2 regions of the Pelagibacterium flavum genome follow, and region 2 is predicted to be linked to the other one. Evidence: riboswitches for the same ligand, from Rfam matches in the RefSeq annotation. Region 2 holds a riboswitch; the other holds the start of a gene.
What was found. A riboswitch is a leader RNA that binds a small molecule or an ion and turns the genes downstream of it on or off. The one in region 2 is predicted to bind cobalamin.
Positions count from the first base shown of each region.

Region 1: linked by a shared signal. The riboswitch ahead of OF122_RS12090 ((2Fe-2S) ferredoxin domain-containing protein) and the one ahead of cobW (cobalamin biosynthesis protein CobW) in region 2 are both predicted to bind cobalamin.

Region 1 is NZ_CP107716.1:2,413,256-2,428,442, reverse strand. Features, by position in the region: gene OF122_RS12145 (MlaD family protein) at 1-1,363, shown strand, start outside; gene OF122_RS12140 (ABC-type transport auxiliary lipoprotein family protein) at 1,504-2,109, shown strand; gene OF122_RS12135 (aldehyde dehydrogenase (NADP(+))) at 2,233-3,744, shown strand; gene OF122_RS12130 (hypothetical protein) at 3,836-4,228, opposite strand; partial or broken gene OF122_RS12125 (TIGR02587 family membrane protein) at 4,238-5,065, opposite strand; gene OF122_RS12120 (FadR/GntR family transcriptional regulator) at 5,170-5,982, opposite strand; gene OF122_RS12115 (ATP-binding cassette domain-containing protein) at 6,157-6,957, opposite strand; gene OF122_RS12110 (dipeptide/oligopeptide/nickel ABC transporter permease/ATP-binding protein) at 6,954-8,744, opposite strand; gene OF122_RS12105 (ABC transporter permease) at 8,741-9,688, opposite strand; gene OF122_RS12100 (ABC transporter substrate-binding protein) at 9,770-11,323, opposite strand; gene OF122_RS12095 (DUF1028 domain-containing protein) at 11,579-12,217, shown strand; cobalamin riboswitch at 12,248-12,468, shown strand; gene OF122_RS12090 ((2Fe-2S) ferredoxin domain-containing protein) at 12,569-13,288, shown strand; gene OF122_RS12085 (ABC transporter substrate-binding protein) at 13,285-14,223, shown strand; gene OF122_RS12080 (FecCD family ABC transporter permease) at 14,227-15,187, shown strand, end outside.
Region 2 is NZ_CP107716.1:3,559,491-3,574,677, forward strand. Features, by position in the region: gene OF122_RS17845 (LacI family DNA-binding transcriptional regulator) at 1-902, opposite strand, end outside; gene OF122_RS17850 (hypothetical protein) at 1,034-1,525, shown strand; gene OF122_RS17855 (hypothetical protein) at 1,522-2,052, opposite strand; gene cobO (cob(I)yrinic acid a,c-diamide adenosyltransferase) at 2,049-2,690, opposite strand; gene cobN (cobaltochelatase subunit CobN) at 2,687-6,406, opposite strand; gene OF122_RS17870 (hypothetical protein) at 6,406-6,849, opposite strand; gene cobW (cobalamin biosynthesis protein CobW) at 6,852-7,904, opposite strand; cobalamin riboswitch at 8,139-8,461, opposite strand; gene OF122_RS17880 (aldo/keto reductase) at 8,551-9,528, shown strand; gene OF122_RS17885 (alpha/beta fold hydrolase) at 9,539-10,204, opposite strand; partial or broken gene OF122_RS17890 (winged helix-turn-helix transcriptional regulator) at 10,277-10,690, shown strand; gene OF122_RS17895 (VOC family protein) at 10,772-11,209, shown strand; gene OF122_RS17900 (DMT family protein) at 11,391-11,765, shown strand; gene aztD (zinc metallochaperone AztD) at 11,817-13,010, opposite strand; gene znuA (zinc ABC transporter substrate-binding protein ZnuA) at 13,232-14,224, opposite strand; gene OF122_RS17915 (ATP-binding cassette domain-containing protein) at 14,323-15,162, shown strand; gene OF122_RS17920 (iron chelate uptake ABC transporter family permease subunit) at 15,131-15,187, shown strand, end outside.

The sequences.
Region 1 (15,187 bases), 1.1 Mb from region 2:
GCAGGGGCTGACCGGCTTTGCCAACATCCAGCTTCTGGGCGGCACGCTCGAAGCGGGCCGGCTTGAGCCGCAACCGGGTCAGACGATAGCGGTCATGCGCGGCGAGGCGTCCGATTTCCAGCTGATCATGGAAGGCGCGCGCGACATTATCGCCAGCGCTGAAACCACCTTCGAGCGCATCGACGCGTTCTTTGCCACCAATGAAGAGCGCCTGACCTCCACCCTTACCAGCATCGATGAGCTATCGAGCGGGCTTGCGAATCTGGTGGCCGGCGCCGGCGACGGGTCCGATTTCGACGCTGTGGTTTCCAATGTCAGCACGGCGCTTGAAAGCGCCACGGCGACGCTGTCCGAGCTTGAACTTCTGGTTGCCGACAACCGCGAAAGCCTCACCGCGACCATCGCCAACGCGGAGACCTTTTCCAACGCCCTTGCGTCCAATTCCGAGGGCATCGACGGCTTCCTGTCCTCCATGACCGCCACCAGCGAACGCATCGGCCCGCTGGCCGATGAATTGCGCGATTTGACCGTCCAGGTCCGCGAGATCGTGGCCGCGATCCCGCCTGAGGACGTGCGCTCCACCGTCTCCGACATCGGCGCCTTCGCCCAGACGCTGGCCAACAATACCGAGAACATCCAGGGCTTTTTCGACGACGCGCGCTCCCTGGCTACCAATCTTTCGGGTGTCTCGGACGGTCTGCAGGGCACCCTCGACCTGATCGATCGCGCTTCCTCCGCCGTCGATCCCGAAGTCATTGCCCGCGCCATGGACAATATCGACGCATTCTCGACGGCGCTGGGCAACAATGCCGTCAATGTCGATCAGATATTGACCAACACGCGCACCTTCACCGAAACCCTCGGCAACGCCACCGAACGGGCCGATACCATCATCGCCCGCATCGACGGTATGATCACCACCGAGGACGGGCGCATGCTGTTCGAGGAATTCGGCGCCACCGCGACCGCGTTGCGCCAGCTCATCGACCGTGTCGACGGCATGGTGGCATCCGAGGATGGTCAGTCGCTCTTTGCCGATTTCAGCGCTGCGGCCACTTCGATCCGCGAACTGTCCGATACGCTCAACACCGTCGCCGCGTCCCCCGAGGGGCAGCGGGTCATCGCCGACATCGCCTCGGCGGCCAACTCCATCGAAAGCCTTGCCAATGCGCTCGACGAGCGCACGCTGGCCATTTCCAACGGCCTTGTCACATTCACCAACAACGGTCTGGGCGCCTACACCACCCTCGCCAACGAGGCGGTACGGAGCCTTGAGCTGTTCAACCGCGTTATGCAACAAATCGAGCGCAATCCGCAGTCGCTGGTGTTCGGCGGAGAAACCGTGCGAGAGTTTACGCCGTAACAAAAGCGTTCCCAGCAAAAGTGGGCACCGGTTTTGCGGTTCGGGAACGCGACAAAGGAAAGCGAAGCGTTCCCAGCAAAAGTGGGCACCGGTTTTGCGGTTCGGGAACGCCGACAGAACAAGAACCAAGGACGAGCCAGATGTCTGCCAAAATCGGCCGCCGCGCCTTTCTATCGATGTCTGCCATCGGTCTCACCTCGACGCTGGCCGGCTGCTTCAGCCTGGGCGCCATCGCGCCGGTCACCTACGATCTGACACCGGGCACACCCGGTCCCGTCGCGCGCCGATCCAACCGCACCATCGTGGTGCGCGAACCCGCGACCATTTCGACCTATGACACCCAGCGCATTGTCGTGCGCCAGCCCGGTGGCGTGCTGAGCTACCTCAGCGACTCTCAATGGTCCGATACACTCCCCATGCTCGTCCAGACGCGCATGCTGCAATCGTTCCGCGATGCGGGGCTCACCAATATCGGCAAGCCGACCGACCCGATCGCGCTCGATGTCATCCTGTCCACCGACATTCGGGCTTTCGAGCTCGATACCACCGGTGGCGGCGCCATGGCGCGGGTCGCGCTGGCCATTCAACTCGTCAGCGACCGCAGCCGCACCGTAATCGCCAGCCAGACCTTCAGCGCCGATGTTCCTTCGTCATCCCTCGATCAGGCCAATGTAGTCGCGGCCCTCAACAGCGCCCTCGATGCCATCCTGCGCCAGATCGTCGAATGGACCGCCACCCGCATCTGAGCGGAAAACTTTTGTCGTTGCGCAGTTTGCGGGGTTGTAAAAAGACCTTGCGGACAATAAGTCATACTTAATCCTCCTGGCGGGTTTACCGCCACCCCATCCCCCAATTTCGGAGAGTTTCCCATGAGTTTCACCCCTTCCGGCAAGCATCTGATCGCGGGCGAGTGGGTTTCCGGCGCGGGAACCTTCGCCTCCGAACCGGCATCCGGCCCGAGTCACGAATTCGCCGTCGGCACGCCCGAACTCGTCGATCGCGCAGCCAGGGCCGCCGAGGAAGCCTTCTGGTCCTACGGCTACTCCTCGCGCGAAGACCGTGCGGCGTTCCTCAACCTGATCGCCGACGAAATCGAGGCACGCGGCGCCGACATCACCGAAATCGGCTCACAGGAAACCGGGCTTCCCGCGGCGCGCCTCGAAGGCGAGCGTGGCCGGACCACCGGCCAGTTGCGCCTCTTCGCCGATCACATTTTGAAGGGCGATTATCTCGACCGCCGTCACGATGCGGCACTGCCCGACCGCAAGCCCGCCCCGCGCCCTGACCTCAAGATGGTCCAGCGCCCCATCGGCCCGGTCGCCGTCTTCGGCGCGTCCAACTTCCCGCTGGCCTTCTCCACCGCCGGTGGCGATACCGCAGCGGCGCTTGCTGCTGGCTGCCCCGTCGTCGTCAAGGGCCATGGCGCCCATCCCGGTACTGGCGAGATTGTCGCCCAGGCCATCGATGCCGCGCGGAAAAAGCTGAACCTGCACCCCGGCGTGTTCTCGCTCGTGCAGGGCGGTGACCGCTCGGTTGGCCAGGCGCTGGTCCAGCACCCCGATATCAAGGCCGTGGGCTTTACCGGATCGCTCGGCGGGGGCAGGGCACTGTTCGACCTGTGTGCCGCCCGCCCCGAGCCCATTCCCTTCTTTGGCGAACTCGGTTCGGTCAATCCCATGTTCGTTCTCCCCGGCGCGCTCAAGTCGCGGGCCGAGGAAATGGGCAAGGGCTGGGCCGGATCGCTGACCATGGGTGCCGGCCAGTTCTGCACCAATCCCGGAATTGCCGTTGTGATTGAGGGCGATGAAGCTCGGACCTTTATCGATACCGCCAAGGCCGCCCTTTCCGAAGTCGGCCCCCAGACCATGCTGACCGACGGCATCGCCAAGGCCTATCGCGATGGCCGCGACAGGATTGCCGCATCATCGGGCGTTCAGGAGCTTCTCACGTCCACCTGCGATCTCCGCAACGCCACGCCGTATCTGTTCGAAACCGATGGCGACACCTGGCTGGCCAACCACGCGCTTGGAGAAGAAGTGTTCGGCCCGCTCGGACTGATCGTCACCGTCAAGGACGAAGACCAGATGCGCCAGATCGCGAAGTCGCTGCAGGGCCAGTTGACCTGCACCATCCACATGGATGCCGGCGACACCGATCTGGGCCGTTCGCTCATGCCCATCCTCGAGCGCAAGGCGGGCCGCGTGCTGGCCAACGGCTTCCCCACCGGCGTGGAAGTCGCCGATGCCATGGTGCATGGCGGCCCATACCCCGCCTCGACGAACTTCGGGCACACCTCGGTGGGCACCCTCTCCATCCGCCGCTTCCTGCGTCCGGTCAGCTACCAGAACATCCCGGACGCTCTGCTGCCTGCAGACCTTTAGAGTGCGGTCAGAAAAAGTTGCAGACTTTTTCGGTTCGACCGCGCGACATCAATGAACCTGGAGCGCTGGCCCGGCCTGTTGGGGCAGCGCGCTAAGGGTAAGTATAACCCACGATCCGGAGCGTCAGTCGCTCCGGATCGATCTCTTGTGAAAACCCCAGTCCAACCGCGGTATCACTTTCCGCCGGAAGATAGTCGAGCGTGACCCTGGCGGTTTCGCTTTGGCCGCCGCCCAGCGCAACGGCGCCCTCGACCACCACGTCCGAAATCGTGACGTGACCCTGATTGCTGATAGTGACCTCGACCGCATAACCGTCCGCGACGGCCAGTGTCTTGCCCAGGGCAAATCCGATCTGCGGCTCGCCTCCGGTTCGGGTCAGGGCTTCAAAGGCAATAAAGCCCGCCAGCGCCAGCACAAGCACCGCGCTCGCTGCGGCGACGATCCATTCGACCTGCTCACCTGATTTACCTTTACCGGGTGCCATCACGCGCTCCTAAAGGATCAGCCGCGCCGCCGAGGCGCCAATGGCTGCTGGAAAACCGAGTACGACCGTAACCCGCAACGCTCTCTCGAATGCCATGCCGTCAATCTGGCCGAGCACCCACAGGCTTGCCAGGCTGATCACCAGCGCCACCATGTAGCCCGAGACGGTGAAGCGCAGGAACGCGCTCCACCAAGGTGTTTCCGGCGAAATTTCGCTGCCGCCCGCAAACGAGGCGGCAAAGACGAAGGCATGCATGAGGGCCAGCGAGAGCGGAATCAGCGCCAGCGCGTGCCAGGCTGTCATGCGAAAGGAAATGAGCTGCATTTCTTCGGTCGGTGCCACGTTGAGCGAGAGAAACAGCGCCCCTGCTGCCATGATCAGCATTTCGCCGCCGAATGTTTCTTCCCTTTTGGCCGGCTCGGAATCGCCGCCGAACTGGGCCCGCCCTAACATGGCGCCGAGCGCGGCGGGAAAGGTCTGGATCGCGATTTTCCCCATCGTCTCGCTCAGGCTTCCTGGACTGCCCAATATGGCCAGCACCACCATGATCGCCGAGCTTGTGACGATCCCGATGCCATAGGCGATGGTTACATCCCGCAAATCCTGCCGCCAGTCACGTGTGCTTTCGAACCCGATCTCGCGCGAAAGCCGCATCAGGAAGGGAAACCCGACAACCAGCAGAACCAGCAGGCGCCAACGGTCCAGCGTCATGCCCAACTGTCACATCTCCATGGTCATCAGCATGGGCAGCGCAAATATCAGGGCGCCACCAGCGCCGCGCAGCAGGCCAATTGGAAACAGGCCCTGCTGTTGTTTCGATTGCGCGCGCGTGGCCACGGGTCGCCTATCCATTATGACAGATACGGCGATAACGGGCCCCAGGCGCCGCGAGTTCCGTCAGGTGGACGGCCAAACCAACGCGCATTCGGCGATGACAGGCTCTAGCCGCTTGTTTTAGCGCTCTTCCGCCGTTTCCCGGTTCGCCCTCGGGCCACGGGATCGTGCAGGAAATCCCCGTTCAGCTCCGCCTGCAGGTCGAGCATGGACCGTTCGGCATAGGCCATGTGATCGGCCATGATCCTGTGGACGGCGTCCGCATCGCCAACCTGCATGGCGGCGATCATCTGGCGCTGATATTCGATGCCCTGCGCGCGCAGCACCGGCTTGGGCTGCACATAGATATCGTGACAGACGGCAAGGTCTTTCAAAAGCCGCTGCAGGAACCGGCAGGTGAAGGCGAGCAGCGCATTGTCGGCATATTCGGCCACCACCGCATGGAAATCGAGTTCGGCCATGCGCTGGTCCCAGCGCTCCTGCGCGTCGGCCGGCTCGTGATCGTAAATTGCGATGATGTCATCGAGCCGCTGATAGGCGGCGGCGTCCATATTGGCCATAGCGCTGACCGCGACCAGTGGCTCGAGCACCTTGCGCAGCGCATAGATGTCGCCAATCGTCACCGTCTTGGCGAACAGATAGTTGGACAGCAGGCTCATCGCCCGGCTTTCCGACATGGTGTCGATGAACGCCCCGCCGCCCGGCCCGGTGCGGGTGCGGATCAATCCCTGCACTTCGAGCGATTTCAGCGCCTCACGGATCGTTCCTTTCGAGGCCGAGTATTGCTCCATCAACTCGCGCTCCTGCGGCAGCCGGTCTCCCGGCTGCAACCCGTGCTCGATGATGGTCTTCTTGATGGCATCGACGATTTCGTCGGTACGCTTGCGGCGAAGAGGGGCGGGGGTGTCGAGGGCGTTCATATCTTTTGCTCCACCCACCAGTCTGTCACCCCGGCCTTGAGCCGGGGTCCAGTACACGCAGGTCTCGCGGTTGAAACGCCGACGCTGACGGTTACTGGTTCCCGGGTCTCCGCCCGGGATGACGATTGTGGGGCGGACGGGATGATGGAGGGTATGGGGTTTTTAGGGAACATCTTACTGAGCCGCTGCGGCCAGCCTGGGCGCGCTGGCAATCAACTCCCTTGTATAGTCGTGGCCCGGCGCCGCAAACAGTTTCTCGGCAGTGTCCAGTTCCACCATCTCGCCCAGATACATGACCCCGACCCGGTCCGATACCGATTCCACGACCGCCAGATCGTGGCTGATGAACAGATAGGACAGCCCGAATTCGCGCTTGAGATCGTCCAGCAGCAACAGCACCTGCGCCTGTACCGAGACATCGAGCGCCGAGACCGGCTCATCGAGGACCATGATTTTCGCTTCCGCCGCCAGGGCCCGCGCGATGGCGATACGCTGCGCTTGCCCACCGGAAAATTCGTGCGGATAGCGCTCCAGCGTGTCCCTGGGCATCTGCACGGCTTCGAGCAGATCGCGCTTTCTCGCCTTGCGCTTTTCGGCATCATAGCCGCGCAGAAGGTTGAGCGGCACATCAAGAATCTTGTCTATCGTCTTGCGTGGATTCAGAGAAGCAACAGGGTCCTGAAACACGTACTGGATCATCCGCCCGAACGCCCGCGACCCTTCCGACTGCAGCGCGTCATATCCCTTGCCCCCGATTTCGATGGAGCCCGAGGTTGGCGTTTCCAGGCCCACCAGCATGCGCGCGATGGTCGATTTCCCCGATCCGCTCTCGCCCACAATGGCCAGCGTTTCCCCTTGCCTGAGTTCAAGCGTCACGCCCTTTACGGCCTGAACCTCGTGGCTCTTGCCACCAAACAGCGTCCGATTGCCCCCGAAGGTCTTGACCAGATCTTTTACGACGATGGCATTGCTCATGGCTGGCCCTCCGCAAACAGGGGCCGGACGGTGGCAAGAAAATCCTTGCCCTTGCCCAGCTCCGGCACGCAGGCGATCAGTTTTTTGGTGTAATCGTGCTGGGGATCGCGCAGCACATCCGGCGTCTTCCCGCTTTCGACGATAAGGCCATCCTTCATCACCGCAACCCGGTCGCACACCTGGGCGACAACCCCGAAATCGTGGGTAATGAGCAACAGCGCCAACCCGCGCTCGCGCCGCAGATCTTGCAGCAGGTCGAGAATTTTCGCCTGCACGGTCACGTCCAGCGCCGTTGTCGGCTCGTCGGCGATAATGATGTCGGGATCGTTGGCCAGCGCCATGGCAATGCCGATGCGCTGGCGCTGCCCGCCGCTCAATTGGTGCGGGAAGGCGTCGACCCTCTCGGCGGCATCGCGAATGCCCACCTGTTCCATCAGCGCGATAGCCCGCTGTCTCGCTTCCGCCTTGCCGACCGGCTGATGTGTGGTGATAGCTTCGGCGATCTGCTCGCCCACCTTGTAGAGGGGATGGAGCGTCGTCAGCGGGTCCTGAAACACATAGGCGACTTTCGAGCCGCGCAACGCCCTGATGCCGCTTTCCGAGCGCGAGAACACGTCCTCGCCCTCGATGGACACCGACCCGCCGGTGATGATGCCCGGCGGGGAGGCGACAAGCCCGAGCAGCGACAGGGCGGTGACCGATTTGCCCGACCCGGACTCCCCGATCAGCCCCATGCACTCGCCCTTGTTGAGTGTGAAGGAAATATCCTTGACCGCTGGAATGGTCGCCCGGCCGCGCTGGAAACTGGTTTCGAGATTGCGCACGTCGAGTATGGCAGTGGGTTTGTCCTGGGGCTCGGCGGCCTTCTTGCGCTCGATGCGCGTCACCGAAAGCGGGCGCGTTAGATCCCCGGCCCGCAGGCGCGGATCGAGCACGTCGCGCACGCCATCGCCCAAAAGGTTGATGCTCATGACGATGGCAAAGATCATCAGTCCGGGAATGACCGATACGTGCGGGGCATTGAACAAAAGGCTGCGCCCTTCGCCCAGCATCGAGCCAAGGTCCGATTGCGGCGGCTGTGCGCCAAGTCCCAGGAACGACAGCCCGGCGGTTTCAAGGATCATCCAGCCCACAGTGGTCGACATGGTGATCACGATCACCGGCAACACATTGGGCAGCACTTCGGAAAACAGGATCGCCGTGTGCGATTTGCCCGAAAGCCGGGCGGCGTCAACGAATTCCCGGCCGGCCAGCCCCACCGTGATGCCGCGCACGTTGCGGGCAAAGAACGGGATATTGACGACCGCGATGGCGTAAAGCGCGTTGAGCAGCCCCGGCCCGAGCACCGCGACAATGGCCAGCGCGAGCAGGATATAGGGAAACGCCATCAGCATATCGATGCCGCGCATCAATATGGTATCGGTGGTGCCCCGCGCATAGCCCGAAACCAGCCCGATCAGCGAGCCGATCAGCGCCGCGATCAGCGTGGCCGAAAGCCCCACGGCAATCGACACCCGCGACCCCCAGATCAGCCGGGCCAGAATGTCTCGGCCCAAATGGTCGGTGCCCAGCAGATGCCCGTCCGAAAAGATCGGCTGCAGCCGGTTGGCGGGCAGGGTGATGTCGGGGTCGGGAATGGGCAGCAACGGAGCGAGCAATGCCATCGCCCCGATCAGGACAAGGATGACAAGCCCCCCGGCCGCCAGCCGGTTGTTGAGCAAAAGGCTCCAGCTCGAAAGCCGTGCCGAGGACGCCTGAGGCGCGGTGGTCGCGATCGCCTGGGTCATGTCTTGAGCCTCGGGTCGAGAATGGCCTGCGCCACATCGGCGAGCAGGTTGATGAGGACGTAAGTGACGGCAACCACCAGCACGCCGCCCTGCACCAGAAGAATGTCACGGGTGGAAATCGCGTTGACCAGCATCGCCCCGATGCCCGGCCACTGGAACACGGTCTCGATATAGACCGCACCACCCATCACGAACCCGGCCTGGATGCCGATCACGGGAATGATCGAAACCAGCGCCGCCTTGAAGGCGTGCCGGTAGATCACCGCGCCTTCGTTGAGCCCCTTGGCCCGCGCCGTGCGCACGAAATCCTGCCGCAGCACTTCGAGCATGGCCGCGCGGGTGAGCCGCGCGATAACGCCGGTCGCGACAATGGCCAGCGTGGTGGCGGGCAGGATCAGATGGATCAGAAGGTCTGGCAGATCGCCGCCGCCATAGACGGCATACATGCCCGAAGCGGGCAGCACGCGCCATTGCACGGCGAACAGGAGGATGAAGATCAGCCCCAGCCAGAAAGCGGGCGTGGAAATGCCGATCAGCACAAAGAACGTGACGATCCGGTCGGTCCAGCCGAACTGGCGGACCGCCGAAACGACCCCGGCCAAAAGGCCCAGGATCGAACACAGGATCATTGAGGCGCCGGCAAGGATCAGCGTTGCGCTGAAACGCTCGAGAATTTCATCGAGCACCGGACGGTTGAGCCTGAACGACCGGCCGAAATCGCCCTGAAGGACATTGGTGATCCAGGCGATGTACTGCTCGGGCAGCGAGCGGTCGAGCCCGAGATCGCGATTGACGCGCTCGACATTTTCCGGCGTGGCGTAGGCACCCAGAATGGCCGTGGCCGGATCGCCGGGGATCATGGCCATGATCCCGAACACAATGATCGAAAGCCCGAACAATACGGGTATGGCGGCAACGAGCCGCTTGGCGATATAGGCCAGCATGGGCGGCCTCCTCTGTCCCTCCGGTGGAGACCGGCGGTTCTCCCGCCGATCCCGATAGTCGCTGGTAACCCGTCAGGCGCCCTATTGCTTGGAGACGTCGCCCAGCTGCAGCAGGAAGCTCGGCTGCAACGAGAAACCCTCCACCGCTTCGGTCGTCACCGCATTCTGCTGCCAGTTCGCGACAAAGATCCAGGGCGCGTCTTCATAGACGATTTCCTGCATCTGCTTGTAGAGATCGCCGCGCGCTTCGATGTCGGTTTCCACCCGCGCCGCCTCGAGCAATTCATCGACCTCTTCATTGGAATAGTACGACGAATTGAAGCCCCCGGCCTCCGGCCAGGCATTGGTGCGCAGCGTCAGGAAGGGCAGAACGTCCGGATCGTTGGTCATCCAGGCCATTTCCGCCATGTCGACATCCTCGCCGAGACCAGGATTCACGATCCCCAGGAACGTGTTCCATTCATAGGTCTCGATCGTCACATCGAACCCAACGGCCTCGAGATCGGCCTGGATGGCCGTGCCCATGGTGATCGGATCGAGCATGCCCGAACCACCTTCGGTGACATAGAAGGTGACCTCGGGGTTATCGACTCCGGCTTCGCTCAGCAATTGCTCGGCCATGTCAGGGTCGTACGGATAGGGCTCGAGATCTTCGTTATAGGCCCAGTTGAACGCCGGAGCGATCGGGCTGTCCGAGACCGTGGCCGTACCCTGCAAGATATCGTTGACCAGAGCGTCCTTGTTGACCGCGTAGTTCGCGGCCTGGCGAACCAGCTTGTCAGCGAAAGGACCGTACTGGGCGTTCAGCATCACATACCAGACGTGCGGCCCTGCCTGCTCATAGACCTCGAACGCGGAATCCTCCTCGAACTGGCTGACATTGTCGGGCGGAACTTCGACCATGACGTCGATGCCGCCTGAAAGCATTTCGGCAACCCGCGTGTTGGCATCGGTGATCGGGCGGAAGACCACGGCCTCGAGCGCCGGCGCGCCGTCCCAATAGTCCCGATTGGCTTCGACCACGACACGGGTGTTCGACTGCCATTCGACAAACCGGTACGGACCGGTCCCCGACGGATTGCGCCCGTAATCGTCCACATTGTCCATCACACCCTGTGGCGACACGATGAGCCCCGTGGGATAGGCGAGGTTGGACAGAAACGGCGCGAACGGTTCGGTCAGAACAAACTCGACGGTGTGCTCGTCGATCACGTTGACGCTGTCGACGGCCGAAAAGTTGAACGACAGCGGGAACGGCCCCGTATCGTAATAGGGATGGTCCTCGTCCAGCATGCGATCGAAATTGAACTTCACCGCCTCGGCGTTGAACGGCGTGCCGTCGTGGAACGTGACACCTTCGCGCAGATTGAAGGTATAGGTCAGCCCATCGTCGGAAATCGTCCAGTCCGTGGCCAGAGCCGGTTCGACTTCCAGCGTGCCATCGGCATAGCGGACCAGCCCGTCATAGATGTTGACCAGGATGCGAAAGTCGTTGACCGCGGTGGAAACCTGCGGGTCGAGCGACTGCGGCTCGGCGATCTGTCCGACGATAAGGACATTGGGTGGGGTCTGGGCGACGACCGGCGATGCGGCCATCAGCGCGGCTATGGCGGCCCCGGCTAAAAGCTTTTTCATGACAACCTCTCCTTTGGCGCATTGGGTGCGCGGTAAACCAGTGAACGAACCTTTGCGGTTCTGACTTGGCCCCCAGAGCTTGCCGTGGAGGCGCTGGTCTGAAATTAAATTTATCAGCATAAATGGACATGGCAATACATTTATCGCTATAAATTACACGAGGACTTTCAGAAAAAGTGGTCCCCACTTTCTCGTCTCGAAAGTCCGAGCGAAAAAGAAGATCCGCCTTAAAGGCGGCAGGGAGAATTTTTGCCCATGACGTTCTCGATCCTCGCCCACGACCGCGCAACCGGTGCTTTCGGCGTCGCGACAGCCACGGGCGGACCCGCCGTCGGCTCGCTGGTGCCCCACGCGCGCGCAGGGGTGGGGGCGCTGGCAACCCAAGGCTACACCAATCCGCTCTATGCCTTTGACGGGCTGGCGGCGCTCGAAGCCGGGCAGGGGGCCGAGGCAATCGTCTATGCCCTGACAATTGCCGACCCCGAGCGCGAACGGCGGCAATTGATCGTCATGGACCGCACGGGCGCAACGGCGGGCTGGAGCGGCTCGGACCTCACCGAGAGTGTGGGCATGCAGTTGCAGACCGATATCGCCATCGCCGGAAATCTTCTCGCCAACGCCGATGTTGTCCCTGCCATGGCCGAAGGCTTTTTGCGCGCCGGCGGGCCGCTGGAACTCCGCCTTCTGGCCGCCCTGACGGCAGGCGACGTGGCGGGCGGCGATGCGCGCGGCATCCAGTCTGCAGCGATAAAGACCTTTTCTGACCAGCCCTATCCGGCCATCGATGCGCGCGTGGACTATTCACTGACCCCCCTCGATGACCTTTCCACCCTGCTCGAAAAGATCCGCGTCGGCGACTATGCCGATTTCGTCGCGACGCTGCCTCGGCGCTGAACCCCCTTGCTCCCACCCTCGCACAGGGCTATGTCTTGCTCCGCTGACGGTTCCGCCAAGTAGAGCGCGGATGAAAAGGGAATACCGGTGCGGATTACCCATAAGGGGCCAATTCCGGAGCTGCCCTCGCAACTGTAAGCGGCGAATCGCAACGCCAGACCACTGACGAAAGTCGGGAAGGGGTGTTGCACTGTCTTCGAGATGAAGACTATGCCGCGAGTCAGGAGACCTGCCGCCTGCAACAGACCAACAAGCCGGACGAGGTGTGCCGGCAGGGGGCAGGTATGGATTTTTACGCAGCGCGTCCGCTGACACAAAGCCCACCGCCTTCTCGCAAGAGAAGGTGGGCTCATGACACCTGACGCAATTCTCTTTCTGATTTCTCAGCCCTATCTGAAGGGCAGGCGTTTGAAGGCGCTTCAGGCATCGCTGACCCGAGCGTGCCCGATCCCGTGCGCCATCGTTCGCATGGAAGGCCGCGAGGCCGGGCCGATGTCGGCGCTCGACGCGCTGGTGGGCGAGGGCGCACAAAATATCCTCGTTCAGCCGGTCGGCATCCCGTTTTCCGACAGTCTTTTCGCCTGGCTGCCCGGTGCGCTCGCCCATTGGCAGCGTGAGCGCGGGTTTGATGGCGAACTGGCCCTGGCGTCCGATCAGATCGGCGATGAGGCCGTACTGGCGGCAATCGCCCGATCCAGCCTCGATAATGCCGCCGAAGCGACGCCTGTGGAGACTGATCGCGGTTCGATAGATGGCGCGGGCTGGGACGAGGTGCCGGCGCATCGGCACCATCTTCTCGTCTGTACCGGCCCGCGCTGCAATTTCCGCGAATCCGGCCCACTCAGCGCCATTCTTGCCGAGGAACTGACGCGCCAGGGTGTGGCGCGCGATTGCCTGGTGGCCACCACCGGCTGCCTGTTCCCCTGCAACAACGGCCCTGTCGTAGCCCATTATCCGGCCGGACACTGGTACCGGCTGGCGAACGCCGATGATGTCGCCCGCTTCGTTTCGACCGTTTTGAAAGACGGAAAATCGCTCCCCCAATTGATGATCCATGAGGTATCGCAATGAACCTGCTGCGCCCGGCACTCGCCGTCGCCCTGTCGCTGTTGACCAACTCGGCCTTCGCCCAGACAATTGAGAGCTGCGACACCAGCTTTGCCTATGACTCCCCGCCTGCGCGCGCCATTACGCTAAACCAGCAGGCAACAGAGGTCATGCTGGCGCTGGGGCTCGAAGACAGAATGATCGGCACCGCCTATCTCGACGACACGATCCCCGACCAGTGGCTCGAAGCCTACAATTCCGTCCCGGTGCTCTCGGACCGCTATCCGGCAAGGGAAGTGGTGTTGGCCGAAAACCCCGACTTTCTTTTTGCCGGCTTTGCCTCGGCCTTCAACGACACCAACCTGGGCGCCGAAGCCGAATGGCACGACATCGGCATCGGGACCTATGTGGTCAATGCCGAATGCCGCAATCAGCACCCCGCCGATATACGCATGACCACCGATCCCATCTTCATCGACCTTGAAAGCATTGGCGCGCTCTTTGGCGTCGAGGATAAGGCGGACGCACTTGCCGGCAATATCCGCACGCGGCTCGACGCCGCGGCAACCGGCGCGTCGGGCGCCGGGCTGACGGCCTTTCTCTTTGACTCGGGCACCGACACCGCCTTTTCTGCGGCCTGCTGCGGCGCGCCGGGACTGCTCATGGAGTCGGTCGGTCTTGAAAACATCGCGGGCGACATCGAGGGCCGCTGGGCCGATCTGGCCTGGGAAACGGTGGCGACGGCGGATCCCGACGTCATCATTCTGATCGAAGCCGAATGGTCGACCGCCGAGGAAAAGCGCGCACAGCTCGAAAGTGACCCGGTGCTCTCCCAGCTCCGTGCGGTCCGGCAACGGAACTATGTCGTCGTCCCGTTCTCCGAAACCATACTTGGGCTGCGCTTCGTCGATGGGGTCGAACGCCTCGCAGCTGGCCTCCAACAGTTGGACCTGAACTAGAACATGAACCGCGCTCCCTACGGCGTCACCCTCGGGCTGGCGCTAGGCTTTCTCGTGCTCGCCATGCTGGCCGGTGCCTTCTGGGGCACCGCCGATCTGCCGTGGGATGCGCGTATCAGCGCGCTGCTGCGCCTGCCAGACGCGCAGCCCAATCTGCAATTGATCATCTGGGAATGGCGCCTGCCGCGTGTCATCATGGTGGCGCTGGTCGGGGGCGGGTTGGCGCTGTCGGGCGTCATCATGCAGGCCCTGCTGCGCAATCCGCTGGCCGAGCCCTACCTTCTGGGCCTGTCCTCCGGGGCGTCCGCTGCGGCGACCGCCGCCATCGTCTGGCTGCCCGCCACGTTCGTTGCCAGTTTCGGGCTCGACCTGCTGGCCTTTCTGGGCGCAATGCTTGCCTTTATTCTCACCCTCGGGCTGGCCTTCCAGCCGGGCAGGGGCATGGATAAGCTGGTTCTTATATTGGCTGGCGTTGCCATATCGCTGTTTTTTTCCTCGGTTTCCGCCTTTTTCATCCATCTCGCCGATCCCCAGGTCACCCGCGAGGCATTGTCCTTCCTGATGGGCTCCGCCGCCGGCGCGCGCTGGGCAGACCTTCCGCCGCTGGCCATCGCCCTGCCGCTCGGCCTGCTTGCCACATGGCTGTGCGCCACCATGCTCGACGCCGTGCTGCTCGGCGACGAGCGGGCTGTGGCCCTTGGCGTGCCGCTGCCGGTCCTGCGATTGGCTCTGCTCAGTCTCGCCGCCCTTCTGACCGGGCTGTCGGTGGCCGGAGCGGGGATCGTGGGCTTTGTCGGGCTCATCGTGCCGCACATGGCCCGGCTTCTGGTCGGCGCGCCCCACAAAAAGCTGATCCCGCTGGCCGTGGTGCTCGGCATGATCGTGCTGGTGGTGGTCGATCTGCTGTGCCGCATCGTGCTGGCCCCCGAAGAACTGCCGCTCAGCGTACTGCTGGCGCTGTTTG
Region 2 (15,187 bases):
CCCATTTCCTCTTTGGGCTGATGCACGGTCGAGAGGCCGGGCACATAGGTATCGGCGAGCACGATATCGTCGAACCCCATGACCGAGAGATCGTCCGGCACCGAAATGCCATAGCGGTGAAGCTGGGAGATAAAGCCCATGGCCGCCTCGTCATTGGCGCAGAAAATGGCGGTGGGGCGGTCCTTGAGCGAGAGGAAACTCTGGGCGGCGGCGCGCCCGCCAATGGCCGAAAAACCGCCTTCGAAAAACCAGGTATCGTTGACAGCGATCCCCGCTTCGCCCATGGCGCGGCGCAAGCCGTTGGCGCGGGCCCGGCGTACCGGGGTGCGGTGGGGGCCATAGGCGTGGCCGATGCGGGTATGTCCCATTTCGATCAGATGCCGGCCGGCGACATAGCCGGCGCGTTCGTTGTCGATCAGGATATGGGGCACGCGCATATAGCCGCGCTCCTCGCTCATGGCGACGATGGGCGGGGGGCCGGCATAGAGCTGCTGCAACAGTTCAAGGTCGTGGTCGGCGATTTCGTGGCCCGAGAGAATGATAACGCCATCCACCCTGGCATTGCGCAAATTGGACAGGATCAGATCCTGGGTGCCGCCGGGGCTGGGATTGGCAATGATCGTGGAATAGGAAGAGGCTTCAGCGCGGCGCTGGATGCCGCGGAAGATTTCCGAATAATAGATGTTGCCGATATCGGCGGCGACCACGAGGACGGTGTTGGCGCGCTGCTTTTTGAAATTGCGCGCGGTTTCCGATTGCACATAATGGAGGGCGTCAACGGCTTCCTGCACCTTGCGGCGGGTCTTTTCGGTGACGGTTTCAGGCGCGTTGATGGCCCGCGAGACTGTGGCCGTCGACACGCCGGCCTGGCGCGCCACGTCTCCGATGGATGGTCTTTTCACTTGCCCCTGCCCCAAACAGCTGCTTTTGAGGCCCCTGTTTACGCCAATTGTGGCCGGAGCGGAACCACGGGCGAAGTCAATGGAATCAAGGCGGCTTGCGAAAGCCATATTCGCCGGGCAATCATCGCTCCATGTTGCGCCGATTTGTGTTTGCCATAGCCATTTTCTCCAGCGTTTCCGGCAGTTTTCCGGCGGCGGACTGGACGCGTTACGTTAACCCGCGATTCGGCGCGGCCGTCGATATTCCGGCCGATTTTGCCGCCGAGGGCCCGGCCCAGGTGGCTGGAGAAGGCAAAAGGTTTCGCGCTTCGAACGGGCGGGCGGTGATTACCGCCTGGGGCGGGCCGGTGTTAGAGGCCGATTTTCTGGCCGAGATGCGGGGGCGGATCGGGGCTGAAGAGGCTGAAGGCTGGACGATCACCTACCGCTCGGAAACTCCGGACTGGGCGGCGTGGGGCGGAACGCGCGGCGGGCACGTCTTTTACGCCAAGACCATTCTTGTCTGTAACGGGCAGCAAACCGCCAATGTGCGGCTCGACTATCCGGCGATGGACGTGCCGGCGTTCGACGCCGTGGTCAACCGGCTGGGGCAGAGCCTGGCGCAGGACGGGGCGTGTTTTTAAGGAGCAGGCCAGAGCCGGAAGCGATCGTCGGGAGCCACCAGAGCATTGGCCGCTGCAATGCCATCGGGCCATGACATGGCTCGGCCGAAGACCGAATGGATGAGGCCGCTTAAAATCGGGGCTATCGCGGCGCCGTCCGGGTAGTCCTTCGGGGCGATATAGTGGGCAGCGCCGGCGGCGAGAAGGGCGGCGGCGAAAGCGTCGGTCCCGGTGCCGCAAGCCGTCGATATCACCGTTGAGGCGTCTACCCGTATTCCAGTGAGATCAGTAGCGCGGAGGCGGTTACCGGCAAGATCGAGCGTGTCGATCCCGCGCGCCATTTCAGGCATTATGAACCCTTCGTCGTCACCATGGCCGGTGATGATAGCAAGGTCGCTCGGGCCACCATTGAAATTGAACGCGGTCAGAACCGCGCTCGGCCCTCCGATGCGGCGAAGCTGAACGTCAATGCCTTGGACTTCAAGCAGCGCACGAATGAGCAGCGGCTCGTCGCCCGGCTCCAGCGCGATGATGACGGCACGGCTCAAAACTCAATCCCCGCCTGGGCCTTGATGCCCTGTTCGCGGAAGGGGTGTTTGATCTGGGTCATTTCGGTGACCAGATCGGCGATCTCGATCAATTCGTCCTTGGCGTTGCGGCCGGTGACGATGATGTGCTTGTCGGCCGGGCGGGTCTTTAGGGTTTCGAGGACTTCATCGAGCGGTAGATAGTCGTAGCGCAGGCAGATGTTGAGTTCGTCGAGCAAGACCATCTGGTAGTCGGGATCGGCGATCAGTTCCCTGGCCCGGTCCCAGGCCTGGCGGGCGGCGGCCAGATCGCGCTGGCGGTCCTGGGTTTCCCAGGTGAAGCCATCGCCCATGGCGTTGATCGAGACCTGATCGGGGAAGTGCTCCAGAATATCGCGCTCGCCGGTGTGCCATTTGCCTTTCACGAACTGGACGATGCCGATTTTGAAGCCGTGGGCAATGCCGCGGAACACCATGCCGAAAGCGGCTGTGGATTTGCCCTTGCCCTTGCCGGTGTGAACGATGAGCAGGCCCTTTTCGTTCGAATTGGCCTCGACCAGCTTGTCGCGGGCGGCCTTTTTCTTTTTCATCTTTTCAGCGTGATAGGCGTCGCGTTCGGCCTCGGTCATCCGGTCGGTCTTTTTGGTGCGTTCGGTCATGTCTCGTCCTCGAGATAGGCGTAGGCGGAATTGGAGCGGGGGGTCCAGAAGCCGCGGATGCGGGCTTCGGAAAACTTTTCGATCAGCTCATCATAGCCAAAGCGGTTGGCGGTGATGAGGAAATCGCGGGTGACGTCGTCCTCGATGAAGGCAGCGAAGGCCAGGTCGAAATGGTGGGATTTGATGGCGCCTGTGGTGGCGGCAAAGCCGAACATGAAATCGACCGTCGCGATGATCTCGAAGGCGCCACGATAGCCGTGGCGCTTCATGGCGTCGATCCATTTGGGATTGACCACGCGGGCGCGCATCACACGGGCGATTTCTTCCTCGAGCGTCCGGACTTTTGGGGTTTCGGGACGCGAGGTATCGAGATGATAGGCGGCGGGCTTGTGGCCCGAGAGGGTTTCGACGGCGGCGGAAAGGCCGCCTTCGAACTGATAATACTGATCAGAATCGAGCAGATCGTGCTCGGCATTGTCCTGGACATGGACGACGGCATCAGCCGATTTGAGGCGGGCAGCAAACAGCGTTTTTTCGGGCACGCCTTCGGTGTGGGCGCCATAGGCGTATTGGCCGGTGGCGAGGACGGCTTCGGCGAGGTCCGATTTTTCGGCCCATTTGCCAGTATCGACCAGCTTGCCGATGCCTGCACCATAGCCTCCCGGCGCAGCGCCGAAAATGCGGTGGCCGGCGCGCAAACCCGCTTCGTCCTGTGTGGCGCCTTGTTCCATCATGGCCAGAGCGTCGGTGCGCATGCGGGCGGCGATGGGGTTGTCCTCGATGGGTTCATCCAGGGCCCCGATGGCGCGGATGGCGCGATCGAACAGGGCGATCTGGGCGGGGAAGGCATCGCGGAACAGGCCCGAAATGCGCAAGGTGACATCGACACGGGGGCGGCCGAGCTTGGCGAGCGGGATGATCTCATAGCCCGAAACGGTGAGCGAGGCGCCCTGCCAGACGGGCCTGGCGCCGATCAGGGCCAGAGCCTGGGCGATGTCGTCTCCGCCGGTGCGCATGTTGGCGGTGCCCCAGACGCTCATGGCGAGCGAAGTGAGCCAGAGGCCATGATCCTGATAGTGGCGCTTCAAGAGATTTTCGGCGGCTTTGTGCCCCAGTGCCCATGCTGTCTGGGTAGGGATGGCGCGGTTATCGACCGAATAGAAATTGCGGCCGGTGGGCAGCGTATCGATGCGGCCACGGGTGGGGGCACCCGAGGGGCCGGGGGCGACGAACTTTCCGGCGAGGCCGTCGAGGAGCGATTTGATCTCGTTGGGACCGGAAGCGGCCAAGCGCGGACGGATGGCGGTTTCGATGGTATCGAGGACTTCCACCGTGGCGGTCCAGTCGGGATCGGGCGCGCGGCCGGTGACGAGATCGGCGGCGAGGGCTTCGAGGCGGTCGATGGTGTCTCCGTTGGAGCGCCACATCCCATTGGTGGCCAAGACATCCGGCTTAGGGCCGCTCCAGGGGGCGGAAAGGTCGAGGGAGAGGGGATCGATGCCGAGCTTGAGATCGTCGGCCAACGCGCGGATGAGCGAAGCATCGCCCCCCTGCCCTTCTCCACGCGGGACGCGGGCGAAGGCGACGAGCAGATCGCGCTCGAATGTGCCGGTGGGGGACTGGCCGAAGATGTGCAGGCCGTCGCGGATCTGGGCTTCCTTTAACTCGCACAGGAAATTGTCGATCTGGTTGAGCGCTTCGGTTTCATCGTCGGGCAGGCGCAGATCGAGATCGAGGCGGGCGTCGCGGGTGAAATCGAGGATCTTGCGTTTGAGGCTCTCCAGACGCCGCTGGTCCATGCCGAGGGCAGCATAATATTCATCGAGCAGGGCTTCGAGGTCCTTGAGCGGGCCGTAGGTTTCGGCGCGGGTCAGAGGGGGGACCAGATGGTCGATGATGGTGGCGCCGGTGCGGCGTTTGGCCTGGGTGCCTTCGCCCGGATCGTTGACGATGAAGGGGTAGAAATGGGGCACCTGCCCCCAGAGGACCGAGGGGTAGGATTCGCTGTCGAGGGCATTGGCCTTGCCGGGCAGCCATTCGAGATTGCCGTGCTTGCCATTGTGGATAAGAGCGTCGACGCCGAACGCATGGCGCAGCCAGAGATAGGAGGCGATATAGGCGTGAGGAGGCACGAGATTGGGATCGTGGAAACTGATCTCCTCGGGCACATCGTAGGCGCGGGCCGGCTGGAGCAGGATGGCGATGTTGCCGAAGATTTTTATGGGCAGATGAAAGGCGTCGCCGCGCACGAAGGGATCGGCTTCCGGCGTGCCCCAGCGGGCGGGGACATCCTCGCGGATGCAGGGGTGAAGGGTTTCGAGCCAGGCCTTGTAGGTTTCAATCGGAAGGGTGGCGTCCGAAGTGCCCTGCCGGGGGCGGGCGTTGGTAGGGCCGGATTGGAGGTGTTCGATGAAGGCGGTGCCCGACGGCGGAACAGGCCGAACATGATAGCCCGCTTCAGCGAGGGTTTTGAGAATTTCGACGCTCGACTGGGGGGCGTCATAGCCGACGCCGTTGGCGAGGCGGCCATCCTTTAGCGGGTAGTTGGCGAGGACGAGACCGATCTTGCGCTCGGGGGGCGATTTGGCGCGCAGGCGGGCGTAGTTTTGCGCGAGGTCGGTGGCGCGGGCGATGCCGTCGGGTTCGGGGGTGAAGGCGGTGAGCGGGCATTGGGTGCGCTCGTGCCAGACCGCTTCGGCCTTGTGGCCGACGATCAGCGCGCCGACGCGGCCATCGATTTCGGGCAGGACCACCTGCATGGCGAGGTCCTTGGAGGTCAAGCCGCGCGGGTCGGCTTCCCACATGATGGGTGGGCGCGAGCCCTGGACGAGCTGGATCACCGGCGCATCGGTGAGGGCGAACGGGTTTTTCTCGGGGGCGAGATCGTTGATGCCAAGGGCGAAGCCGATGAGGTTGAAGATGGCGGCAGGCTCGATGTCACCCAAAGCTTGGCGCACGAACGCAGCGCAGTCGGGAGATTTAAGCGAGGAGATGACGATGGGCACTGGCGCCAGACCGTGACGCTCCAGCCCGCTTATCAGCGCTTCGAGCGTCGCTGTGCCCGAACCCTCGAGGACGGCGCGGTAAAACAGAATGGGCACATGGGCCGGCTTTTCGCGCGTCGTTCCCATCGGTTCGGGACAAACATCCCGCGCCAGCTGGCCGACAATTCCTCGTTCCCGATCCCAGAAGCCGAAGGCGGGGAAGGGATCGGGGGCATGGGCGATGGGATTGCCCGCAGCGAGGGCGCGAAAGGCCGATAGGATCGCATCGGCGTTGTCAGGGCCGCCGGTCAAAAACAGTTTGTGAAGGGCGTGCCAATCGGGCTCGGGGATTGTGGAGCGGGACAACAGCACAGGATCGGGGACCGCGTCGCCGGGCAGGAAGGCCAGAGGAATCGATTTTTGCCGTGCCAGCATTTCGATTTCATCGCAGCCATAGGGCCAATAGGCCGAGCCGCCGATGAGGCGGATCACGATCAGTTTGGAATGAGCGAGGGTATCTTGGCACCAGAGGTCCACCGAGAAATTGTGGGTCAGCCGCATGAGATTGGCCAGCCGCAAGCCGTCCTCGCCAGCCCTATCGGCGGCGGCGGCGAGCATGGCCAGTTCGCTATCGGCGGACGAAGCGAAGGCGAAATCGCCCGGGGTCTGGGCGAGGTCGATGGCCTCGCCTTCCTGCTGGAGCGCACCGGCCTGGGCGGCAAGCAGATGCATCAGCGGTCGCTCCAGGGGCGGACCGTGAGGGCCAAGGCGACAATGCCAGCAAGGGCTGTGGACATGATAGTAAGCGCGTCCAACTGATTGCGGCCAGAAACGACGCTCAGAACGAGTAGCGGCAAGACTGCACCGGTCATCCCCCCGATCAGGATCACGCCGGTCCAGCGTTGTGAGGTGGTGTAGAGCATATCATCGGCCACCAGCCAAAGTGCGGCGGCGGCGATGGCCGCGAGTAACCCAAGCTGCCAGCTGTAAACGAGATGGCCGATGAATATGAACGGGAGAAGATTTAGGAATGACTCGTTTTCCCAGGACCGCCCGACGACCATGAAGGCAACGAACGTCACCAGTGCGCCAATGACAGGGCCGGCCAGAACGATCCACGCCGCAAGCGCCAGTCGGGAGCGTCGATAGGCAGTTTCCGTATCCGGCCCTGTCATCGCTATGCCGCCTCGGCAATCTTTTTCAGGCTCGCCTCGATGGCATCGCGGGCCAGGGGGCTTTCGCCGATGACCACGAGGCGGGTTTCGCGCGCTTCGCCCTCTTGCCAATCTCTATCGAAGTAGGCGTTGACGCGGGGGCCGACCGCCTGGATGGCCAGGCGGGCGCGGGCGCCGGGGATGGCAGCAAAGCCTTTGAGGCGCAAAACGTCATGGGTGGCGATGGTATCGGCGATGGCGGTGAGGAGCTGGTCGCGGCCGGGGCCGGAAGGGATGGTGAGCGAAAACGAATCGAAATCGTCATGCTCATGGCCCTCGCCATCGTGCTCAAGCTCGTGATGGCTTTCGCGGCCCTCAAGATTGTCCTCGGTGGACATGCCAAGACCGAGCAGGGCAAGCGTATCGACGTGGCCGTTGGCGGCGCGCACGATCTGTGTGCCAGGGCGCATGTGCTTTTTGAGTTCGGCTTCGACGGCTTCGAGGGCGGCGGGTTCGACAAGGTCGGTCTTGTTGAGAACGATCATGTCGGCGGCGACCATCTGGTCTTCGAAAAGCTCGCCCAGCGGGGTTTCGTGATCGAGCATTTCATCGAGCCGGCGCTGGGCGTCGACGGCCTCTTCGTTGGCGGCGAAGCGGCCTTCGGCGAGCGCGGCGGCGTCGGCAACGGTCACCACGCCATCGATGGTGACCTCGGCCTTGATCTCGGGCCAGTTAAAGGCGCGGATCAGGGGCTGGGGCAGTGCCAGCCCCGAGGTTTCGATGACAATGTGATCGGGGCGGTCAGGGCGGGCAAGGATCTGGTTCATGGTGGGGATGAAATCGTCAGCCACGGTGCAGCAGATGCAGCCATTGGCCAGTTCGATCATATCCTCCTCGCGGCAGGTTTCGTCCCCGCACCCGGCGAGCACGTCCTTGTCGACCCCGATATCGCCGAACTCGTTGATGATGAGCGCGATGCGCTTGCCCTTGGCGTGGGCGAGCAGATGGCGGACAAGGGTTGTCTTGCCGGCGCCGAGGAAGCCCGTGATGACGGTTGTCGGGATTTTCGAGGTCATGCGACCCTCCATGGAATAGCTGAAACAATCTAGGCTGAAAGGGGGCGCCGCGCAGAGCGGCTGCGCGGTGGGCGCAGCGGACCTGTCGCCTTAACATGTCCTATGCGCGATCGGCTCCCCTAACGGGCAAAGGGCGGATCGGACAGGACGGATCGCGGGCCGGCCGCGGGAAAACTTCTGGTCGTCACAGCAACACCCTCCGTGTGCAAATGCGAAATGCCGCCCCCATCATGGGGCCGGTTCTCTGTGCTGGCAGGTCTCCTGGCTGGCCACTTTCGAGCAATTCGGCGATTGTCCAATCGCCTCATGGCTCCCGATTCTCATCGGGCGCGCTTCCGAACCGCAAAAGTGATATCCACTTTTGCTGGAAGCGCTTCATCGGCTTCCGGATGCCTTCCCGACCCTCAGGATCAGTGGATTTTCCGGAATCCATCGCGGCTTACAGTTGCGGGGGCAGCCACGGCATTGGCCCCTTTTGGGTCGTCCGCACCGTGTTCCCTTTTGCTTCCCGTTTCGACTCTTGCAACGAAAGGGGAACCAACACGGTTCTAGATGTGCCACGCGCAATGACCCCGCGTCAATTGCATCGGAGAGCGTGCTCGCTTATCACCAGAGAGAACCAGACAATCGGAGAGGCAGGATAAAGATGAAAACGCGGCGATTGGGCAAAACCGACTTTCTGGTTTCCGAAATCGGATTGGGTACCTGGCAGCTGGGCGGCGATTTCGGCCCGATCGAGGATAATGACGCCTCGACGATCCTGGCCAATGCGGCGCGGCTGGGGGTCAATTTCTGGGATACCGCTGACGTTTACGGCAACGGGCTTTCCGAGCACCGGATCGGCACGTTCTATGGCAAGCCCGACGGGCTGGTGGTGGCCACCAAGGTGGGCCGTGCGGCGGCGCTCTATCCCGACAAATACACCAAGGGCGGGGTACGCGAGAGCCTTGAAGAATCGGCACGGCGGCTGTGCGTGGACAGTATCGACCTGGCGCAGCTGCACTGCGTGCCGCGCGACGTGCTCGAAGCGGGCGAAATCTTTGGCTGGATGGATGAGATCAAGGCCGAAGGTCTGATCAAGAACTGGGGCGCAAGCGTGGAAACGATCGCCGAGGCGGAGATCTGTCTTGAGCACGAGGGGCTGGCGACGCTGCAGATCATCTTCAACATCTTCCGCCAGGACGCGGCCGAAAGCCTGCTCGACAAAGCGATGGAGCGCGATGTGGGGGTGATCGTGCGCCTGCCGCTGGCTTCGGGGCTGCTGTCGGGCAAATATACGCGCGACACCGAATTTTCCCCCACCGACCACCGGAGCTACAATCGCGACGGGCAGGCATTTTCAGTGGGCGAGACGTTTGGCGGCATCCCGTTCGAGGTCGGGGTGGAACTGGCCGACGAGTTGCGCGGCTATGTGCCCGAGGGCCAAAGAATGAGCCTTTTCGCGCTGCGCTGGATTTTGGACCACAAGGCGGTCTCCACGATCATTGCCGGGGTTTCGCGGCCCGACCAGATCGGGGTTAACGCAGAGGCCGGGGACCTACCCGAATTGCCGCGATCGGTCCATGAAAGCCTCGCCACCTTCTATGCAGAAAAGGTGCGACCCAATATTCGCGGCGAGATCTGAGCCGGCTGGGTCAGGCCCTTGCCAGCAATGCCGTCAGTTCATCGGGCATGAGCAACGGGACGTCGTGGCCGCAGGGCAATTCGTGTACCGTCCAGGCCGGATCGTTGCGCAGCGGAGCGGCGACAGAGCCGAAACCATCCCAGCCGGTGGCGAGGATGAAGGCCTTGCGGGCGATCTTGAGATAGGCGCCGGTAACTTTGAGGCGTTCGGTGAAAGTGCCCGTCGGCTGTGGCGTGGAGAGAGCAGCGACACGGTCGCATTCGGCCTTCGTGGCGTATTCGCCGTCGCCGATTTCCGGGGCCGGCACCACCGGACCAGTGAGTTTCTCACCCATGATGTCTTCGAAGGACTGGCCATCTTCAGGAATGAAGGCATCGAGATAGACGATCGAAGCGATGCGCTCGAGCGCACGCTCGGCAACACCTGTGGCGACGAACCCGCCATAGGAATGGGCGACCAACACCACATCGCTGAGGTCATGCCAGACCATCTCGTTGACGATGTCGTTGATGTGCGTGCTCAGGGTAATGGGCAGTTGCGCAAGGTGCGAGCGCTCCCCCAGCCCGCTCAGCGTCGGCACATGCACGTCATGGCCCGCCGCGCGGAGCCGCTTTGCCACGAGATCCCAACCCCAGGCGCCAGCCCAGGCACCATGCACCACAACAAAGGTCGTCATCGCTTCCTCCTTTTTATGATTGCAAAATACAATCACTTGCTTTTTACAACCATTAGACATAGAGTCAACCCTATGGACTCATCGCCTTTTCGCTCCGGCTGCCCGATCAATCTCGGCCTTGAAGTGTTCGGGGACAAATGGACCCTATTGATCATCCGCGACATGATGTTTGCGGGCAAAAGGCATTTCCGCGAGTTCCTGGCCTCGGACGAAGGTATTTCCACCAACATTCTGGCGGACCGGCTGGCCATGCTGACGCGCATCGGCATCATCACCCGGGCCGACGACCCCAGCCATCGCCTCAAGGCCATCTATTCGCTGACCGAAAAAGGCATCCAACTTCTGCCGGTGATCGCGCAGATCAGCCGCTGGAGCCGCCGCTATATGCCGGTCGACCCCGTGCTGGCCGCAACAGGGGAGGCGCGGGACCGGGCCGGGCCGGGCGCGGTGGAGGCGCATATGGACGCCTTGCGGGCGGTTCATCTGGCTGGAGCCCCATAGAACACCCTGCCGCTTGGCAGGCAGGTATGAGCTTACGGTCTAAACGACAATATGTAGAGAGGATACATGGCACTCAAACGGATGGACAATGTCGGAATCGTCGTCGAAGACCTCGGCCGGGCGATCGAATTCTTTGGCGAGCTGGGGCTCGAGCTCGAAGGGCGGGCAACCATCGAAGGAGAATGGGCCGGACGGGTCACCGGACTGGGCGACCAGTGCGTGGAGATTGCAATGATGCGTACGCCGGACGGTCATAGCCGGCTTGAGCTTTCCCGCTTCGTCACCCCCGCCGTTGTGGCGGATCACCGCAATGCGCCGGTCAACGCCTTAGGCTACCTCCGCGTCATGTTCACCGTGGACGATATCGACGAAACGCTCGAAAAGCTCGGCAATCGCGGCGCGCAGCTGGTGGGCGAAGTCGTTCAGTATGAAGACGCGTATAGGCTTTGCTACATCCGTGGGCCGGAGGGGCTGCTGATCGGGCTCGCCCAGGAACTTCGCTGAAGAAATCCGGTCGGTGCCGGCAGGCTCGTGCGAGCGCGGCACCGGATCAGCCCATGGCCGCATCAGGATGTACATTTTCGAAGGTTCGACGTGCGCGGATAAGGATTGGGCTTGATTTTGGCGCGGGAAGCGCGCTTTCGATTTCGGTCCGCCAATCGTGGCGATGTCCGAGACCTGATTCATGACCGCCCTTGCTGCCGTCCCTTCTCTTTTCTCCCTTGCTGCCCCGATCCTGCTCCTGATCGCCTCGAACGTCTTCATGGCGTTCGCCTGGTACGGACATCTGAAATTTCCCGGAGCGGCGCTGTGGGTGGTGGTGCTGGTGAGTTGGGGGATCGCGTTTTTCGAATACTGGCTGGCGGTGCCCGCCAACCGGATCGGGTATGGCACCTATTCGGCGGCCGAGCTCAAGACCATTCAGGAAGTGATTTCGCTCTCGGTCTTCGCGCTGTTTGCGATTTTCTATCTCGGCGAAAAATTCACACTCAACCACATGCTCGGGTTCGGCTTTATCGCGCTGGGGGCGTTTTTCATCTTCAAGGGGCCGATCCGCTAGAGCCCTGTCTGATGGCAGGAGGGACCGCCCCGAAAGGCGGTCCTTTTAGTGTCAATGGACGGCGCCGGAGCCGCCGGCGACGACGATGCCCATGGGGAGGCCATCGACGGCGATGGTGCCGGAAGGCTCGAAGGCGACCGCGTCGATGCGATGGATCTGCGAAGCGTTGGGGTCGGTGACGAGGATTTCGTCGCCCGCCACCGCGATGCGGGGGCGCGGGTCGGACCAATGACCGTCCATGGAATAGGGGCCGGTGAGTTCGAGAGTGGCGCTTATTTCACCCGAGAGCGTGTTAAGACGGTGCAAATTGCCGTCTTCGGTGAAGATATAGGCGAACTGCGGCCGGACGGAATCGACGGCGAAATGCACGCGGCGCGTGGGCAGATCGACGAGGCGGAAGCTTTCCTGATGGGGATCGATCAGAACGAGACGGTCGGCGCCGTAATTGCCGAGGAAATACTGGATGCCGACGCCACCGAGCAGGGTCGAACTTTTGCCCTCGGGCAGCGCTTCATCGTAGGGGAGATGGGTTATCTGGGGGTCATCGGCGCTGTCAGTGACCAGAAGAAGGCCCGTATCGCAGGCGATGGCAAGCAGATTGCCGGAACTTGCCTCACCATGAAGGCCGGGACAGGCGTGGGTATCGCCAACCTGCCGGTCGTCGGCGTCGAGCACATTGATACCGACGGGCAAGTTGGAGGGGTCTTCGGGGTGCGGTTCGGTGATGAGCGTATAATCGCCATAAGCAGCGGCAACACCGTGATGGGGGGCGCCGGACGGTACGATGCGCGGCTCGGTTGCGCCGAAATCAGACTCATCGATGATTTTTGCCACGCCCTCATTATCGAAGAACAGGGCGATCTGGCCGTGATGGTCGACGAAGTGGACCGGATATTCGCCTTCGATTGCTGTGTCGAGCAGCGCGGGATCGGTGATCTCGATATCGCCATGGTCGCCGTGATCGTCGATTGCGATGCCGGTGTCGATGGCCTGGACGATATTGGCATTGCCCTGAACGGCAAAGACGCGCTGGGCGCTGGAGGTGACATAGAGGCTGGCTGGACCGTTAAGCGCGAAGGTGTCGACGACTTCGCCGGCTTCGAGGTCGATAACGCTGACGGTTCCCTGGGCCTGATCGGCGACGAAGGCGCGCCAGACGGAAATCTCGTCGGCATATGCTGCTGTGCCGGGGAGAGACATGCCGGCCAGCAGGATGGCGTGGGATATCGGAGCACTTGGCTTCACGGGATTTCTCCTATTAATGATATAACGTAACATTTGCATCCAGATATGCACCGGCGGGACTGGGCAGTAAGGAACCGAAATGAGGGTTCGGGCCTGATAGCGGTGCAGCCCCTTAAGGTGGCGAAAAGGCCATGGATGTGGGCGGTGATTTCGGGGTGGGGCGGGTGCCCTAAGGCACCCCGCCCCTTTGCCCGGCAACCGGGTCCGGCAGGCAAACCGGCTCAGTCGGCGAGGCAATCGAGAAGATTGTCGGCCATGGTGTTCATCAGCGTGAAATAGAGTTCGGGACCGTCGGCGATGTCGGCCCCCAGGGGATCGAGAGTGCCGATGCGAGCGCCGGTGCCCTCGGCGATGGTTTCGATGACCTGCGGGGAGAACTGGGGTTCGGCGAAAAGACAGGCGGCGCCTTGCTGCTCGACTACGGCGCGGAGTTCGGTCATGCGCCCTGCCCCCGGAGCGATCTCGGGATTGACCGTGAACGAGCCCGATGCCTCGATGTCAAAGCTTTCCTCGAAGGCGTGATAGGCGTCGTGGAAGACAAAGAAGGGCTTGCCGCGGGCCGGTTCGAGGCGGGCATCGATTTCGGCCTGCAGCGCATCGAGACGGGCGGCCAGGGCCTGGCCGTTGGCATTGTAGGCTTCGGCATTTTCCGGGTCGGCGGCAATCAGCGCGTCGGCGATGGCGGCGACCATCAAGCGGGCGTTTTGCGGATCGAGCCAGAGGTGGGCGTCGCCATGTTCATGGTCATGCTCGTCTTCATGAGCATGATCGTCCTCGTCGACGTGTTCATCCTCGGCGTGCTCTTCATGTTCGTGTTCTTCGTGCTCGTCATCGTGGCTGTGAACTTCGAACAAACCGCCTTCGCGAAGTTCGCGAATGTTCATGCCCTCGATATTCATCATCTCGACCTTGGTGGCACCGGCCGAAAGTGTATCGAGGGGACCATCGAGGAAGGTTTCGAGATTTTCGCCAATCCAGAAGACCAGATCGGCGCTTTCAAGCTTGCCGGCGTCGGAGGGGCGCAGGGAAAAGCCATGCGGGCTTGCTGCGCCTTCGATGAGCAGTTCAGGTGTACCCACGCCTTCCATGACGCCAGCGACCAGCGAATGCAGCGGCTTTATGGTGGCGACCACATTGGGCGCGGCGAGCGCGGGGGTGGCTGCAAAAAGCGCGATGGCGGCGGGGGCGAGAAGGGCGAAGGCTTTATTGGGCATTGTCGGAAGGGCTCCAGACGATTATGTTATGACATTACACAGTGATGTAATGCTATAACATTGCGACTTGAGTCAATGCGCATCTGTCAGGATCGGGCATGAAAAATTTTACCGCTCCCGAGCGGGACGACATCGTTCGGATCGAAGGCGTCGGGGTGAAACGCGACGGACGCTGGCTGGTGCGCGGGGTGGACATGGCCATTGCGCGCGGGGAAATCGTGACGCTGATCGGGCCGAACGGGTCGGGCAAATCGACGACGGTCAAGACCGCTCTGGGCATCATCAAACCCGATGAGGGGCGTGTGTGGCGGGCCAAAAACCTTGCCATCGGCTATGTGCCGCAAAAGATCGCCATGGACCGCTCGCTGCCCATGACCGTCGAGCGGTTGATGGGGCTGACCGGACGCCGGACAAAGGCCGAGATTGCGGCGGCACTGGAAATGGTGGGGATTTCCCACCTCGCTCGCGCGCAGGTGCATTCGCTTTCGGGCGGGGAATTCCAGCGGGCACTGATTGCCCGCGCGGTGATCGGGCGGCCTGACCTTCTGGTGCTCGACGAGCCCGTGCAGGGGGTCGATTTTTCCGGCGAGGTGGCGCTTTATGATCTGATCGGGCGGATACGCGATGAGACCGGATGCGGGGTGGTGCTGATTTCCCACGATCTGCATGTGGTGATGGCGCGCACCGATACGGTGATCTGCCTCAACGGGCATGTGTGCTGCCAGGGCACGCCCGACAGCGTGGCGGCGAGCGGGGAATATGCGGCGCTGTTCGGACCGCGGGCGGCCGAAACGCTGGCGATTTATCGCCATGAGCACGACCATGCGCATCTGCCCGATGGAACGGTGCGAGATGCCAAGGGGCAACTCCATTTCGACCATCACGCGCATGGGCCCCATTGCGAGCATGACCATGAAGGAGACCACAGGCATGCTTGAGAGCTTTTTCACGCGGGCGCTGATC